DNA from 4 places in the Exiguobacterium sp. ERU653 genome. Region 3 is predicted to be linked to each of the others. Evidence: riboswitches for the same ligand, from Rfam matches in the RefSeq annotation. Region 3 holds a riboswitch; each other region holds the start of a gene.
The links. Region 3 has a riboswitch for thiamine pyrophosphate ahead of KNO95_RS04235 (Ykof family thiamine-binding protein). Riboswitches for the same ligand answer to the same signal wherever they lie in the genome.
Positions count from the first base shown of each region.

Region 1: linked by a shared signal. The riboswitch ahead of tenA (thiaminase II) and the one ahead of KNO95_RS04235 (Ykof family thiamine-binding protein) in region 3 are both predicted to bind thiamine pyrophosphate.
Region 2: linked by a shared signal. The riboswitch ahead of thiW (energy coupling factor transporter S component ThiW) and the one ahead of KNO95_RS04235 (Ykof family thiamine-binding protein) in region 3 are both predicted to bind thiamine pyrophosphate.
Region 4: linked by a shared signal. The riboswitch ahead of thiT (energy-coupled thiamine transporter ThiT) and the one ahead of KNO95_RS04235 (Ykof family thiamine-binding protein) in region 3 are both predicted to bind thiamine pyrophosphate.

Region 1 covers NZ_JACSKV010000001.1:1,883,176-1,886,647, forward strand. Annotated here, with positions in the region: gene thiD (bifunctional hydroxymethylpyrimidine kinase/phosphomethylpyrimidine kinase) at 1-194, opposite strand, end outside; gene thiM (hydroxyethylthiazole kinase) at 194-982, opposite strand; gene tenA (thiaminase II) at 979-1,653, opposite strand; TPP riboswitch at 1,741-1,845, opposite strand; gene KNO95_RS09555 (ion channel) at 1,982-2,377, shown strand; gene KNO95_RS09560 (hypothetical protein) at 2,385-2,537, opposite strand; gene KNO95_RS09565 (aminoglycoside 6-adenylyltransferase) at 2,588-3,415, opposite strand; gene KNO95_RS09570 (pentapeptide repeat-containing protein) at 3,412-3,472, opposite strand, start outside.
Region 2 covers NZ_JACSKV010000001.1:1,915,284-1,918,755, forward strand. Annotated here, with positions in the region: gene KNO95_RS09770 (hypothetical protein) at 64-753, shown strand; gene KNO95_RS09775 (hypothetical protein) at 827-1,567, shown strand; TPP riboswitch at 1,613-1,712, shown strand; gene thiW (energy coupling factor transporter S component ThiW) at 1,779-2,264, shown strand; gene KNO95_RS09785 (hypothetical protein) at 2,325-2,588, shown strand; gene KNO95_RS09790 (GNAT family N-acetyltransferase) at 2,583-3,059, opposite strand; gene KNO95_RS09795 (VOC family protein) at 3,270-3,472, shown strand, end outside.
Region 3 covers NZ_JACSKV010000001.1:819,247-822,718, reverse strand. Annotated here, with positions in the region: gene KNO95_RS04240 (GTP-binding protein) at 1-1,119, shown strand, start outside; TPP riboswitch at 1,179-1,279, shown strand; gene KNO95_RS04235 (Ykof family thiamine-binding protein) at 1,362-1,952, shown strand; gene KNO95_RS04230 (ECF transporter S component) at 1,945-2,520, shown strand; gene KNO95_RS04225 (ABC transporter ATP-binding protein) at 2,513-3,472, shown strand, end outside.
Region 4 covers NZ_JACSKV010000001.1:435,663-439,134, reverse strand. Annotated here, with positions in the region: gene KNO95_RS02280 (Asp23/Gls24 family envelope stress response protein) at 1-295, opposite strand, end outside; gene rpmB (50S ribosomal protein L28) at 548-736, shown strand; gene KNO95_RS02270 (thiamine diphosphokinase) at 793-1,377, opposite strand; gene thiT (energy-coupled thiamine transporter ThiT) at 1,374-1,949, opposite strand; TPP riboswitch at 2,023-2,123, opposite strand; gene rpe (ribulose-phosphate 3-epimerase) at 2,144-2,800, opposite strand; gene rsgA (ribosome small subunit-dependent GTPase A) at 2,804-3,472, opposite strand, start outside.

The DNA of each region.
Region 1 (3,472 bases), 1.1 Mb from region 3:
GCATCGATTTGTCGGGTAATCATTTCCGTGGAAATAGCCTCAATTCCATGTACCCCTAGTGTGTTCTGGGCTGTGATTGCAGTCAGCACGCTCGTCCCGAATACGCCGAGCTCTTGAAACGTTTTGAGATCGGCTTGAATGCCGGCTCCTCCGCCTGAATCAGATCCTGCAATTGTCAAAACTTGAGGTTTCATCATGTCGACACCTCGATTCGATTCGTCGGAATTGTATGTTGCGTCAATTGATGGAGGGCATTTAAAAAGTGAATCGGAAAGTCTCCCGGTCCTTCTGCTCGCTCACTCGCTAGCTCACCGGAATAAGTATAGCCTGACATGGCGGTCACCGTCGCTTTAAGGGCGTTCTTTTCGACTGCTAGACAAGCTCCGACCACTGCACTGAGTAAACATCCCGTACCGGTCGTCTCAGTCATGCGTTTCGTCCCGCCGTGTATTTCCATGACGACGTTCCCGTCGCTGACCATATCTTCTTTTCCAGTCACGGCCACGACACATCCGTATCGTTTCGCTGCTTCAAGCGCCAATTGTCGCGGTTCGCATGCACCGTCTCCAACATCGACACCACGAGCTGCCCAATCGACACCAATCAACGTCGCGATTTCTCCTGCATTTCCTCGAATGGCCGTGACACGCACGTGACGCAAAATACGTTCGACCACATCTCGTCGGAATGACGTCGCCCCGACTCCGACCGGGTCGAGTACAATGGGGCATCCTGCCTCGTTCGCCGCCTGCCCTGCACGAATCATCGTGGCTTCGGTCATCGTACTAAGTGTCCCGATATTTAACACGAGCGCATCACTTATAAATGTCATCTCTGCCACTTCTTCGATTGCATCCGCCATGACGGGAGAGGCACCGATGGCGAGCAGTCCATTCGCCGAAAAATTCGCCACGACTGTGTTCGTGATGTTGTGAACGAGCGGTGCCTGCTTCCGAATCTCACTCCAAATCTCATGTCTCATTGGTTGACCTCCTGTGACAATGTCCACGACTCAAGTGTCCAAGCCATTTCCCAAAAAGCGACTTCGTAATAGCAACTCTTCAAGAACAGTTTCGTATAACGCACACGCTCTTCTTCTGTCGCTTGTCCTGCGAGCTCATCTAATCGATCGATTTGTTCTTCCACCAATTCGCGGAACCACTCTGAGCCATACGTCGCAATCCAGGCCGAATAAATCGGATGATCAGGACGCTTGTCTTTAAGACGTTCGCCAATCTCGTAATACACCCAGTAGCACGGAAGGATCGACGCGAGCACGTCCCCGAGTGTCGGTCCTGCCTGTTGCATATGGAGCGCATACGCATAAGCGGTCGGAGCCGGCTCGAATGTCGCCAATTCGACATCCGTTACGTCGAGCATCGTAAAGAACTCTCGATGAAGTGAGAGTTCCGCCTCAATCGTGTGTAAGGCATGTGTTAAAAAACGGCTTGATAGTTCCATCGTCGGTGCGAGCGTCGCCCCCTTCGCCTGCACTTTCGAAAACTGATTCAAATAATAAGAGTCTTGCATGACGTAATGTCTGAACTTCTTCTCATCGAGCGTTCCTTCTCCGAGTGAACGGACAAACGGGTGATGAAAGCTTGCTTCAAACAATCCATCTGCTTCCTGACGTAAGTGATCTGTAAATTTCATATGAACTCCCCCTTATAACAGATAAAAGACGCCGCCTCCCATAACGGAAGCGGCGTCTCGAACAGTCATATCTAGGTGAAGCCATATGAGTCGTTTCGCCCACTTCCCTACGCTAGCGTGAACTAGATCAGGTTCAAAGGGTCTGGACCATGTCCATCTCAGCCGCGTAACGCGACTCCCCTAGTGGCAAACATTATGAAATTCAGTCGTCTTCGACCACATTCTATCAATTTTTTCATCAATTGCAAACCTTTTCCGATCCCGTTTTTCATTCTTCGCTTCGGGAATGGGTAAGGAAGCACATTGATAAGAAAAGGATGTGGACAGAATGAATACGATTTTATTGACGATTGCATTACTCTTCATCAGCTTGAACGTGTTTTGGTTTTTCAAACGTCAAACGTATAAACAGACAGGATTTGATGGGAGGTTGTTCGCTCAGTTATTCGTCAGCCTATTTGGTGTCATGTTAGGGTTCACGTTGATTTATTATGCGCTATCTCGCGATTCAGTCATTCTTGTGACCTCCCTCGAATCCATGAATGCTGTCGAACCGACTTGGGAAAACCTCCTGTACTTCAGCGGGGTCACCCTACTATCGATTGGCTTTGGTGATTTGTTGCCAATCGGATTGACCCGATTATTCGCTATCATCGAAGGCGCAATCGGTATTTTATTACCGAGTGCCTTCTTCATCAAATCGATGTATCAGAAAGACGAGTGAAGATTTTCTAGCGTCCGGTGATGAGCAAAAACATATTGAACGCGACGAGACCAAGAGGAAGCATCGCAACCAAAATGATTGGCCATTTCTTTAAACGAATGCCGACAAAGAGGACGAGACTTCCGACTAAAAGGGCAATAAATGTCGTATATGGATTCATGAAAAAACGCTCCTTTCTCTATAAGGAGCGTTTCCCGGCTCTCGCCGTCATTAATCGTTCGAATGTCGAAGTGTTGCACATGCAGCACGGACGCGTCTCGCTTCTTCCTCCTGAAATACGAAATGGCCTTGTTCGGCGACGCGTTGCGCGCAAAAGAAAAAGAGTGATTGTAATCGGTCATGCGTGTCCTCAATGGCGCTCAGTTCAGCCGAGGCATACGTCGCCCCGAGCATCTCCCATAACTCTTCCGGTAAATGGTCGCGCATCCCGTCCCCTGACTTCCCAAGATTCACCGAGAAATCTGTCGCATAACCGATGTTCCATTCCATCATCTGACGGAGCATATTCCGCATGATGTCGAGGTGGTCGAGCGCATATAGCACTTGATGCCGCTTGATTCCTTTGACGACATAGAGCGACACCCACCAAAACTCATTCCAACAAGCCGCATACTCGTCAGCAGACGGATGTTTCACACGATACGATGTGTCTGACGGCGTCACATCTGGATGATCATCTCGGTCAAAGATGATTTGACTGAGCGAGTCGGCTTCGAGCATCGCTTCAAGTTGATCAACACACCGAATCGTCAAATCAATACGGTGTCCGTCTACATATTGCACTAAAAACGTTACATGTCGTTCGGGATCAGACGTCTCAGGTGTCTGCATAATCAAGACCTCTCCAAACATGTCGATCCATGAGCGATCGGCCGCAACCGCTCTTACATCTTCTACGTAAAAGGCAAGATCGACATCCTGATACGGGTCTGGTCGGATGTTCGGATTGACGAGCGAGCCGTTCAAGACGACCGTTCGGATGTATTCACGTTCTGTTGCGAACGCAACCAGCTGTTCAATGATTTGTTCCGGCTTCATTCTACAATCGCCCCCAATGAGCGCGCGACTTGGATCGCCTGCATCGCGTCTAATTTT
Region 2 (3,472 bases), 1.1 Mb from region 3:
CTTTACCTTTTTATGGTAAGATAAACAACAAATAGTCTGAACATTCAAAAAGGAGGTAACTTCTTGCGCTGGACGAACAAGTTTTTTCTCATGATTGCCGCCACACTTCTCGTCACCTTTACAATGATGGTGGTTGCGACCGGGATATTCGAATGGCTCTATAACCCGGAAACGATACCGGTCGAGGAAAATAATAGTCCTCCTACGGATTTCAAATCAGATGAAGACAGTAAGCTTTTAATAGATGAATCTAAAGCAGATTATCCGTATGAATTAGATCCTCGAAAAGGAAAAATAAAACCTCTTGAGAGATTTACGGGCTCTGGAGAGTCCACACGACGAAATCTCGGTTTATTGGTCGCTTTGATTGCATTCTGTTTGCTCGGTTTTTATGTCTATCGAAAACGAAAGCAACGTTTGGCGCGTACACGAAGCATCGATTCAAGCACAGACTTGTTCCAACAAGACGTGCAGAACCAGAACGATTCGTCTGTTTCAACGCTCACAGCGTTCACGAACGTTCCGATTCGCGATGCGCTGATCACATTTAACCAATCTCTCGTACCAGCCAAGCGATTGCGTGCCCATGAAACATTGCAAGAGTGGTTCCGACGCATCGATTTACCGATGAACCCGTCCGTTTATCATGCGGTTCGCTACGGCACCTCCTCAGGTGTGACGATTTCTGAAGAAGATACGCTGCATTTTAAGAGCACCCTCGATGATTATGCGGGACGTCCTCACCCCGAGTGAGAATGTGCACAGGTTCTGCTTTTTCATCATGAATGATAAAATGGTGGAAAATGTCAGTTAAGGGGATGGAAACATGAGACGATGGGCGATGTTCGGATTAAGTGCACTTTTACTCACGGGTTGTACGGATACGGTGGCAGACAATCCAACCCCAATCGAATCACCCGATGAACCCATCACCGAATGGACGCGTGAGGACTTTAAAGACGTCTATGACCAATACGAACAAACGAAACCACTCCTCGTTGCGCTCGAGCAACAAGGCATCAAACCGTTTCGCGAGACGTTCGAACGCGTCATCATCGCCGGAAACGGCCTCGAGCATACGTATGCGGATATTTACCCATTCAAGCTCGATGACGGGACGTATGCTACCATTTTCGATAATCAGGACGGAACGGTGATCAATGGATCTGAGTCGGTCGCTCCGCTATTCTGGCAGGAGGAATCCTTCCTTCAATACGTCGAAGAGATTGAAAATCGGAAATTCGGTACAAGTGCTCCACCTACCGATGTCGTCCTCACGCAGGATGAATTCCAAACGGTCTATGACCGCCATGCCTACACGTCAGCCCTCCTCGTCGAACTCGATGAAGCGGGCGTCGAACTGGCCCGGGACCCAATCGATGACGTGATCATCGCCGGGAACGGCGTGACCGAAGTGACTGCCGACTTGTTCGTATTCGATGTCGCGAGCGGATATGCCATCGTATACGACCAGGATGGAGAAATATTAAAAGGTCCCGAATCCATCTCACCGCTCTTTTGGAACGAGAAGGACTATGAGGACCTGTTAGCCAAGAATGAGGGATAATTTCGCCCATTTTCCGATTTTAGCTATGCTATACTCAAATCAATAAACGACCACTAGGGGAGCCTTCGGGCTGAGACGGCATTGTGCCGGACCCTTTGAACCTGATCTGGCTCATACCAGCGTAGGGAAGTGGCTTGGGATACGTCTCTGTATATCCACGCCATTTTTCCGTCTGGAAACGTGGCGTTTTTATTTTGAAAGGAGACTATTCATGCGTATTCAACAACTCACTTGGATGGCGATGCTCGTCGCCATCGCCGTCGTCGGCTCGATGTTCATCTCGATTCCCACAGGTGTCGCCCGCGCTTATCCGATTCAGCATATGGTGAACGTGATTGCCGCAGTCACCATCGGCCCAATCGGAGCCGTCCTCGTCGCATTCGTGACCGGACTCATTCGCGTCATGACCGGCACAGGGTCACTGCTCGCGTTCCCCGGTGGCATGATTGGCGCGTTTCTTGCCGGCATTTTCTTCGTTCGCACGAACCGCTTCTATGCTGCCGCTCTCGGAGAAATCATCGGGACTGGGGTTATCGCTTCGTTGATTGCCGTCCCGTACGCGAAACTGTTGATGGGCTCGACGTTCGGTGCTTTCTTCTTCGTCCCGGCGTTCCTGGCCTCTAGTTTGACCGGCGCGCTTCTCGGTTGGCTCGTCTTGTCACGCGTCAAACAGTTGCGACCGAGTATACTCAAATAAAAGCCCCTCAATTGGATGGAAATGGTAAACTATAGACAACATCTATAGAGGAGGGGTTTTATGTCTCGTTTCAATCAACTTGTAGCGGGTGGTATGTTGTTGTTTTTGTCCGGACTCTTATACACACTCGAACGCATCGCACTCTACATACGTTGGTACGCCGAAATCTCAACCGGGAGTTGGTTGGAAAAACCGACGTTTGTCGATCCGTTTCTCCAAAACTGGTTCGTTACCCTATTCTTCTTTGCAGCTATCGTTCTCTTTTCGATGGGCATGAATGCTACAAAAACAACAAGTCCAGCCGAGAATCCGACCGACTCATGACGGTCGGTTTTTTGTATGATAGACCCAAATCGCTTCACCATTCCATTCATCAATTAAGCCGCTGTCGACAAAGCCGTTCTTCGCATAAAATCGTTTCGCAGCTTCATTCTCTTGATGGAGGCTCAGGATGATATCATCGACATCATATTTTGTCTGAATCCAGTCCACCGCCATGCGTAGGCACTTCGTTCCAACACCTTTCCCCTGTTCGTTTTGATCCATCATGAAACGATCGAGCCACACATACCGTTCTGTCTGGTTTTCTGCTCCGACCATCATGAAGCCAACCGGTCGCTCACCGTCATAAAATGCATAGCTCTGCCAATTATATTTCGTATCCTCAGCCATCTCTTGAAGCGACTCGGCATTTGTCTCGATGAATCGGGATTGTTTCTCGTCCACTGTCAGAGCGATGACCGCATCTCGATTGACTGCATCAATCGGTTGAATCGTGATTTCATTTCCTTTCATGCTTTCACCTCATTGGTTTCTATCCTTTTCTCTCTTCCATACGATTTCTTCCGTAAAAAGTTTCTTACCCCGTATCTTCAAAAGCACGCGTTCGGTACACTAAAATAAATGGGAAGTTGTCGTCTTTTTCACATCATAGCTTCATCCGCTTAGTATTTGACTAGGCCATATCGTACACTTCATCAAAATTGAATGAGAGGAATCATCCTAATGAAACAAATCCATCATATCTGTATCCAAACGCCTGACTATCTTGCGTCCAAGACATTTTACGAAGCACTCGGTTTTGAACTCGTCCAAGAGTCGCGAAACTTCCATACGCGTGACTTCAACAGTTGGCTCAAGCTCGGTGATTTTTATATCGAGCTCCAGACTGCTAAAACGAATGAAACGTTACAAGATTATTCGAAACA
Region 3 (3,472 bases):
CGTGATCACAAAAAATATGCGGTCATCGTAAACGATATGAGTGAGTTGAACATCGATGAGAAGTTGATTGAACAGGGCGGATTCTCCCGTACCGATGAAAAGTTAGTCGAGCTCTCGAACGGGTGCATTTGCTGTACGTTACGTGAAGATTTGCTCACGGCTGTCGATGAGCTGACAAAGAATCGTGACCTCGATGGGATTATCATCGAGTCATCAGGGATTTCCGAGCCAATTCCCGTCGCACAGACGTTCACGTATGCCGACGACGCCCTTGGGATCGATTTGACGAGCCGTGTCTATATCGATGCGATGGTCACCGTCGTCGACGCGTACCGCTTCTTCAAGGATTTCAATTCCGGTGAATCGCTCATGGAACGTCAACAAGCCGTCGACACAGGTGACGTTCGCGAAGTCGTCGACCTACTCGTCGACCAAGTCGAATTTGCGGATATCATCGTATTGAATAAGGCGGACCGGGTGACTGAAGCGGAGCTGCAGGAGATGAAGGGTCTGCTCAAGACGCTCAACCCGAGCGCACGATTGTTGACTTCGACCTACTCGGACGTGGCGTTAGACAATCTACTAGACGTCCGTTTGTTCGATTTCGATCAGGCGATGCATGCGGCGGGATGGATTCAAGAGCTCGAGGCAGAAGAACATACGCCGGAAACGGAAGAGTATGGGATCAGTTCGTTCGTTTACCGTCGTCGTCGACCGTTCCATCCTGAGCGTTTGATGAATTGGATGGAGCATTATCCAGAAGAAATCGTTCGCGCCAAAGGGTTCTTATGGATCGCGTCACGGAACGACCTTGCCTGTCTCTTCTCTCAAGCCGGATACGCGTCGACGCTCGAACACGCGGGCCGTTGGCTAGCGACACTTCCGGAGAATGAACGAGAGGCGATGTTTGCCTCAGAACCTGAACTACGCGAGGACTACATCGAGCCGTACGGAGATCGACAGAACGAATTGGTCCTCATCGGTCAACGGATGGACCGGGAGACGGTCGAGCGGTCACTTGATGCTTGCTTGTTGACGGATGAGGAGATGGTGGAGCCGTGGAATGCCTTCCATGACCCACTTCCTGGTAATGGCCAACTCGTCACTTATTCAGATTGACCGTTTACAAAGTGACGAAACATCGCTATACTGTGACTGCATAAGTAACCGCATATCAATGACTGCACTAGGGGTGCTTCGGCTGAGATGAGAGCATGGCTCCGATCCCTTATAACTCGATCCAGGTAATACTGGCGTGAGGAAGTGCGGCACTTTCTCTATGCAAGTTTGTATAGATTTTGTTGCTGCATTCTCATGAATGCGGCTTTTTCTATGCAAACACATATAGAGGGGGAAACAAGATGAATGAATCATGTGGCACGAGTCCGATTGTCGGATTTCGCTTCACGCTTAGCCCGATGACAGATGACTTTGTCGGGACGATTAAAGGAGCATTGAAAGGAACAAATATGACAGGTGTGTGGCGACATACGGATGACGTATCGACCGTGATCCGAGGGCGCGTCGAGCACGTGTTCGACGTCGCACGGACAGTCTTGAGTCTGGCTTCGGAAGAAGGACGCCATGTCTCGATGAGCGGAACCTTCTCCGTCGGATGTCCGGGAGATTCGGCTGGGGATGAGGCGCTCGATGCACCACCACAAACATTGAATGGAATGTCAAGAGAGCAGTATGTCTCTTCACAGTTCGCGCTTTATCCGATGGGTGCAGGTAACTATATGGATCTCATCTATGATGAAATCGAACAAGCGAAACAGGCTGGTGTGTATAATGACTCAATGCACTACGCGTCAGGAATTCATGGGAATTTGGATGATGTGTTCTCGTATTACGAGGCGGCGTTCAACCGGACGCGCGAGAAGAATCGACACGTCGTCATGACGGTGACGTTCAGTGTGAACAGTCCGTCACATGGAGGTCAACATGCTTAAGTCGTGGAAATTGAAAGAGGTCGTTCTCGTCTCCGTATTGTCTGTCGTTTTTGCCGTTGTCTATTTATTGTTCGTCCATATCGGGAATTTATGGGCAGGGTTGATTGGACCAATCGCCTATGAGTGGATCTTCGGTATCTGGTTCATCGTGTCAATCATCTCGGCGTATATCATTCGAAAACCGGGTGCTGCCTTCATTTCGGAAGTGATGGCTGCGACGATTGAAATGTTGATTGGGAATGCGATCGGACCGCGCATCATCCTGGTCGGCATCGTTCAAGGTCTTGGTGCTGAAGCCGTCTTTGCAATGACGGGTTATCGTCGATATGAGCTATGGGTTCTCATGCTTGCTGGATTTGGCTCGGCCGTCACGAGTTTCGTGTACACCTACTTCATGAGCGGATTTGCGATGCTTGAACCGGGATATGTAGCGACGATGTTCGGGCTCCGTGCGGTTAGTGGCATGGTCATCGCAGGAATCGGTGGGAAGTTGCTCAGTGACCTGTTGCTCAAGACAGGGTCACTTCGCGGCTATGCAATCGCTCGGAGTGGGAACGTCCATGGTTGAGACAGAATCGCTTTCATTCCGGTTTCCAGAAAGTCAGGACACCATTTTAAAAGAGGTGACACTTTCCATACGACCTGGACGTACCGTATTGAGCGGAGCGAGCGGAAGTGGGAAATCGACGCTTCTTGCGCTATTCAACCGTCTCTATCCAGAGAATTGTGATGGGATCCTTGAAGGCAGACTCGAACTGTTCGGACGTTCACACGACGACTATGCACCGGGCGAGATCAATCAGCGGGTCGGGACCGTGTTCCAAGACCCGGACACACAGTTCGTGATGGAACGGGTGGAAGAGGAACTCATCTTCACACTCGAAAATTTGGAGACACAAGTCGAGGTAATCGATCAGCGCGTGACAGAGATTCTCGAGTCACTCCAACTGACCGATTATCGAAATCGACTCATCGATTCCTTGTCAGGCGGGGAGAAACAGCGGATTGCCGTCGCCTGCGCCATGGTTGGACAACCGGAATGGTTGCTTCTCGATGAGCCGTTGACGCACCTTGACCCGGTGACCGCGTATCGATTCGTCGAATGGCTCGATCAAATGGATGACGTGAACGTCATCGTTGTCGAACATCGCGCGCATATGTGGGGAGACTTTTTTGATTGGCAGATCGAACTTGAAGAAGGACGGATTGTACGTAACGAACCGTTTCGATCGGTCGATGATTTTACATTCACACCGTCGTCAACACCACAACAAGAAGTCGAGCACTATGTGGTCGACGAGGTGGTGCGTGACACATTCCAATTAAAAAGTGTGACACTTCAAGTTCGCATTGGGGAAGTGATCGCCATTTTGGGTCCGAATGGGAGCGGAAAGTCGACGTTTTTACGAAGTTTGACGGAATGTGATCGCCGTGTCGGACTCGTCCCTCAATCTCCGGAACACTTATTTTTCATGAATTCGGTCGAGCAAGAACTGCAGTTTGGCCATGAGGAATCGATT
Region 4 (3,472 bases), 380 kb from region 3:
CTCCAAGCGTGTACTTCACTCGGCTTTGCACGTTGTATGCGACTTCAGATACTTTCGTTCCGTAGCTTACAATGATGTGCATGTCGATATGTACATCTTCATCTTCTTGACGTACGACGACACCACGTGCATAATTTTCACGTTTTAACAATTCAGCAATGCCGTCTTTCAATTGTGCTTGTGAAGCCATGCCGACCACACCGAAGCATTCCATCGCTGCACCACCTGCGAGTGTTGCGATGACGTCACTTGTGATGTCAATATTGCCATATGTTGTCTTCATTTCAATTGCCATATGGAGTAGCCTCCTTTATTCGGAATGATTCCTAATGTACATTCTACAATAAGTACCTAGTTATTAAAAGAACCTGCTCCAGAAACTCGGTCAATTAGCGCGATAACCTCATTCATTATTCAAATCCTTGCGAGTAATGTCAAGTTTTTTTCTTGTCATGGTATGATTTTCTAGTTGCATCGGGAAAAAAGCCGTGCTAATATAAACGAGTGTCTATTAGGACGAACCCACATAAAAAAGGAGGGGAAACGCATGGCACGTAAATGCTACGTAACAGGTAAATCACCTAAATCAGGTAACAACCGTTCGCACGCACTCAACAAGACAAAACGTACTTGGGGTGTGAACGTACAAAAAGTTCGTATTCTCGTTGACGGTAAACCGAAACGCGTTTGGGTTTCAGCTCGCGCACTTAAATCTGGTCTCGTTGAACGCGTATAATACTTATACACGAACGAATAAATCCCAACGGCATTCGCCGATGGGATTTTTTTTGCTTATTTTTTGACGACCATGACGAGAACGATCCCCCGATGAACCGTCAATCGGGCAAATGCTTCAGTCCATTCATTGGAAATCGTCAGCGCTTCTTCACTCTTGATGTCATGATGTTCGAGCGGGTACTTGACACCATCAATAGAAATAGTCGCTGTCTTCCAAGGTATGAAAGACAAATAGTAGCCTTCTTTTTTTGAAAAGCTATAATCACCGGCTTTAACGAGATAGACCGTTTGACCATTCCCATGCAAAACCATCTCAGGATACTTCTCGAGCAAACCGACGTTCGCGAACGTCATATCGACTCGTCCACCGAGCGCCCCGTATACGTGCATCCTCGTTGCCCCTCGCTCTCTTGCCAACTGAAGCGCAATCTCAAGGTCCGTCATATCTTTCTCGGACGGATAGCGTAACGCTTCTTTCGGTGGTTTTCCCACAAACGAGTCAAAATCTCCGACCACAACGTCCGGTTCAATCCCTTCATCTAACAGTCTCTGATAACCTCCATCAACACCGATGACATAATCGGCATGACGCGGTAAAGGAATAACTTCCGGACTTGCCGCGACGATCAAGACATTCATTGACGAATGTCCCGTGTAGCTACACGTGTGAAACGTGGAGCTGTTGTAAAGAGTAATACTAATACGATGGCTGAAATAATAAAGGATGGGGCCATGTACGTCGCGTTATAACCGAGTGAATACGCTACGACCGGACCTTCCGCATACTCGGCGAAAAAGACGATACCCGAGATGACATGTGCCGCATAACGCAACACCGACCCGATCAAGGCACCGAGCACCAAATATGTCGCGAGTGTCTTCGTCGCACCTTGACCGGCCGCCTGTTTCACACGACCAGCAAACATACCCGCCATACCGACGAGGCCATAAGCGACCGTATAGTCGAGCAAGAACTGTACAGGTGTGAAGATGTAGGCACCGAACAACAGTTGAAGCGTCCCGACGAGTGCACCTGTCGCAAGTCCCCCTTTCAATCCGTGACGGAATGCCATCACAAAGATTGGGAGCATCGCTAGACTAATCGAACCCCCTTGTGGCAAGCGGTATGGGATGAGTAAATCAAAGATTAGCCCGAGCGCCGCAAACAATGAAATTTCGATGAGCGCTTGTAATTTAAAACGTGATTTCATCTTTCTTCCTCCTTTAACTGTTTAAACGACAAAAAGCAGCATGACGTAAACGCCATGCTGCTTAGATTCGCAACGTGCATTTTCGCCACATCCCTACGTCCGTGTGAACGGAACAGGTTCAAAGGGTTAGCGTATGCCTCTCAGCCACATCATGTGACACCCCTTGCGACAATATCTTGTTGTTCTATCGTTGATTATACACGAGATGCGCCACGAATGCTATCGATGGCTGCTTTATAATCCGGTTGATTGTAGATGGCCGAACCGGCAACTAGTACATCGGCACCCGCATCGATGCAATGTTTCGCCGTCTCTTCGTTGACCCCACCATCGATTTCAATTTCAAAATCAAGTTGGCGATCCTGACGCAGTTGGTTGAGCGCTGAAATTTTCGGTACGACCGATTCAATGAACGCTTGTCCACCAAACCCTGGGTTGACGGTCATGAGCAATACCATATCAACATCTGGGAGCACATGTTCGATCGTCGACAATGGTGTATGCGGATTCAAGACGACTCCACATTTCGCACCAGCCACTTTGATTTGTTGCAAGACACGATGCAAATGGTTCGTTGCTTCCACATGAACGGTCACGATATCCGCGCCTGCCTTCACAAAATCTTCCACGTATCGCTCCGGTTGGTCAATCATCAAGTGCACATCGAGGACCATATCTGATTTTTTACGTAAGCTCGCGAGCACAGGTAGACCAATCGAAATGTTTGGCACGAACTGACCGTCCATCACATCGAAATGGATATAATCTGCTCCCGCTTCTTGAACAGCTTTCACTTCTGCCTCCAAATTGGCAAAATCGGCAGCTAAAATGGATGGTGCAATTTTAATCATCTGTCAATACCTCCGTTTTCGATCATTTAACTCTTCCATAAAGGTAACATAATTATCGTAGCGAGTTGAAGCAATTTTACCATCTTGAACGGCTTGTTTAATGGCGCAGCCTGGTTCGTTGATGTGAACACATCCTCGGAACTTGCAATCGTCGTGTCGTTCGACAAACTCCGGGAAACACCATCTGAGCTCATCAGTCTCGAGTTCCTGTGGAAACTCCAAACTCGAAAATCCCGGTGTATCTGCTACTAATCCGTCCGCCAATTGAATCAACGTCACATGACGCGTCGTATGCTTCCCCCGACCGAGCGACTTGGAGATTTTACCGGTTGCTAACTCGAGTTCTGGTGCGACTGCATTCAGTAGCGAACTTTTTCCGACGCCCGTCTGCCCGGCAAAGACACTCGTCTTCCCTTTAAAGAGTCTCCGTACTTGCTCGACTCCATCCGAAAGCTCCGTTGACGTCTCAATCACATCATATCCGATTGCACGATAGCAATCGGCCGCCTCTTGAATCGGTCCGGTTTCTGTTTCACTCAGCAAGTCCATCTTCGTCAAGACGATGATCGGATGGATCTGTTTTGACTCAATCAGAATGAGGAATCGATCAAGCAAATGATAGGAAAATGCTGGCTCTTTTACTGAAAAGAGGAGAAATGCTTGATCGATGTT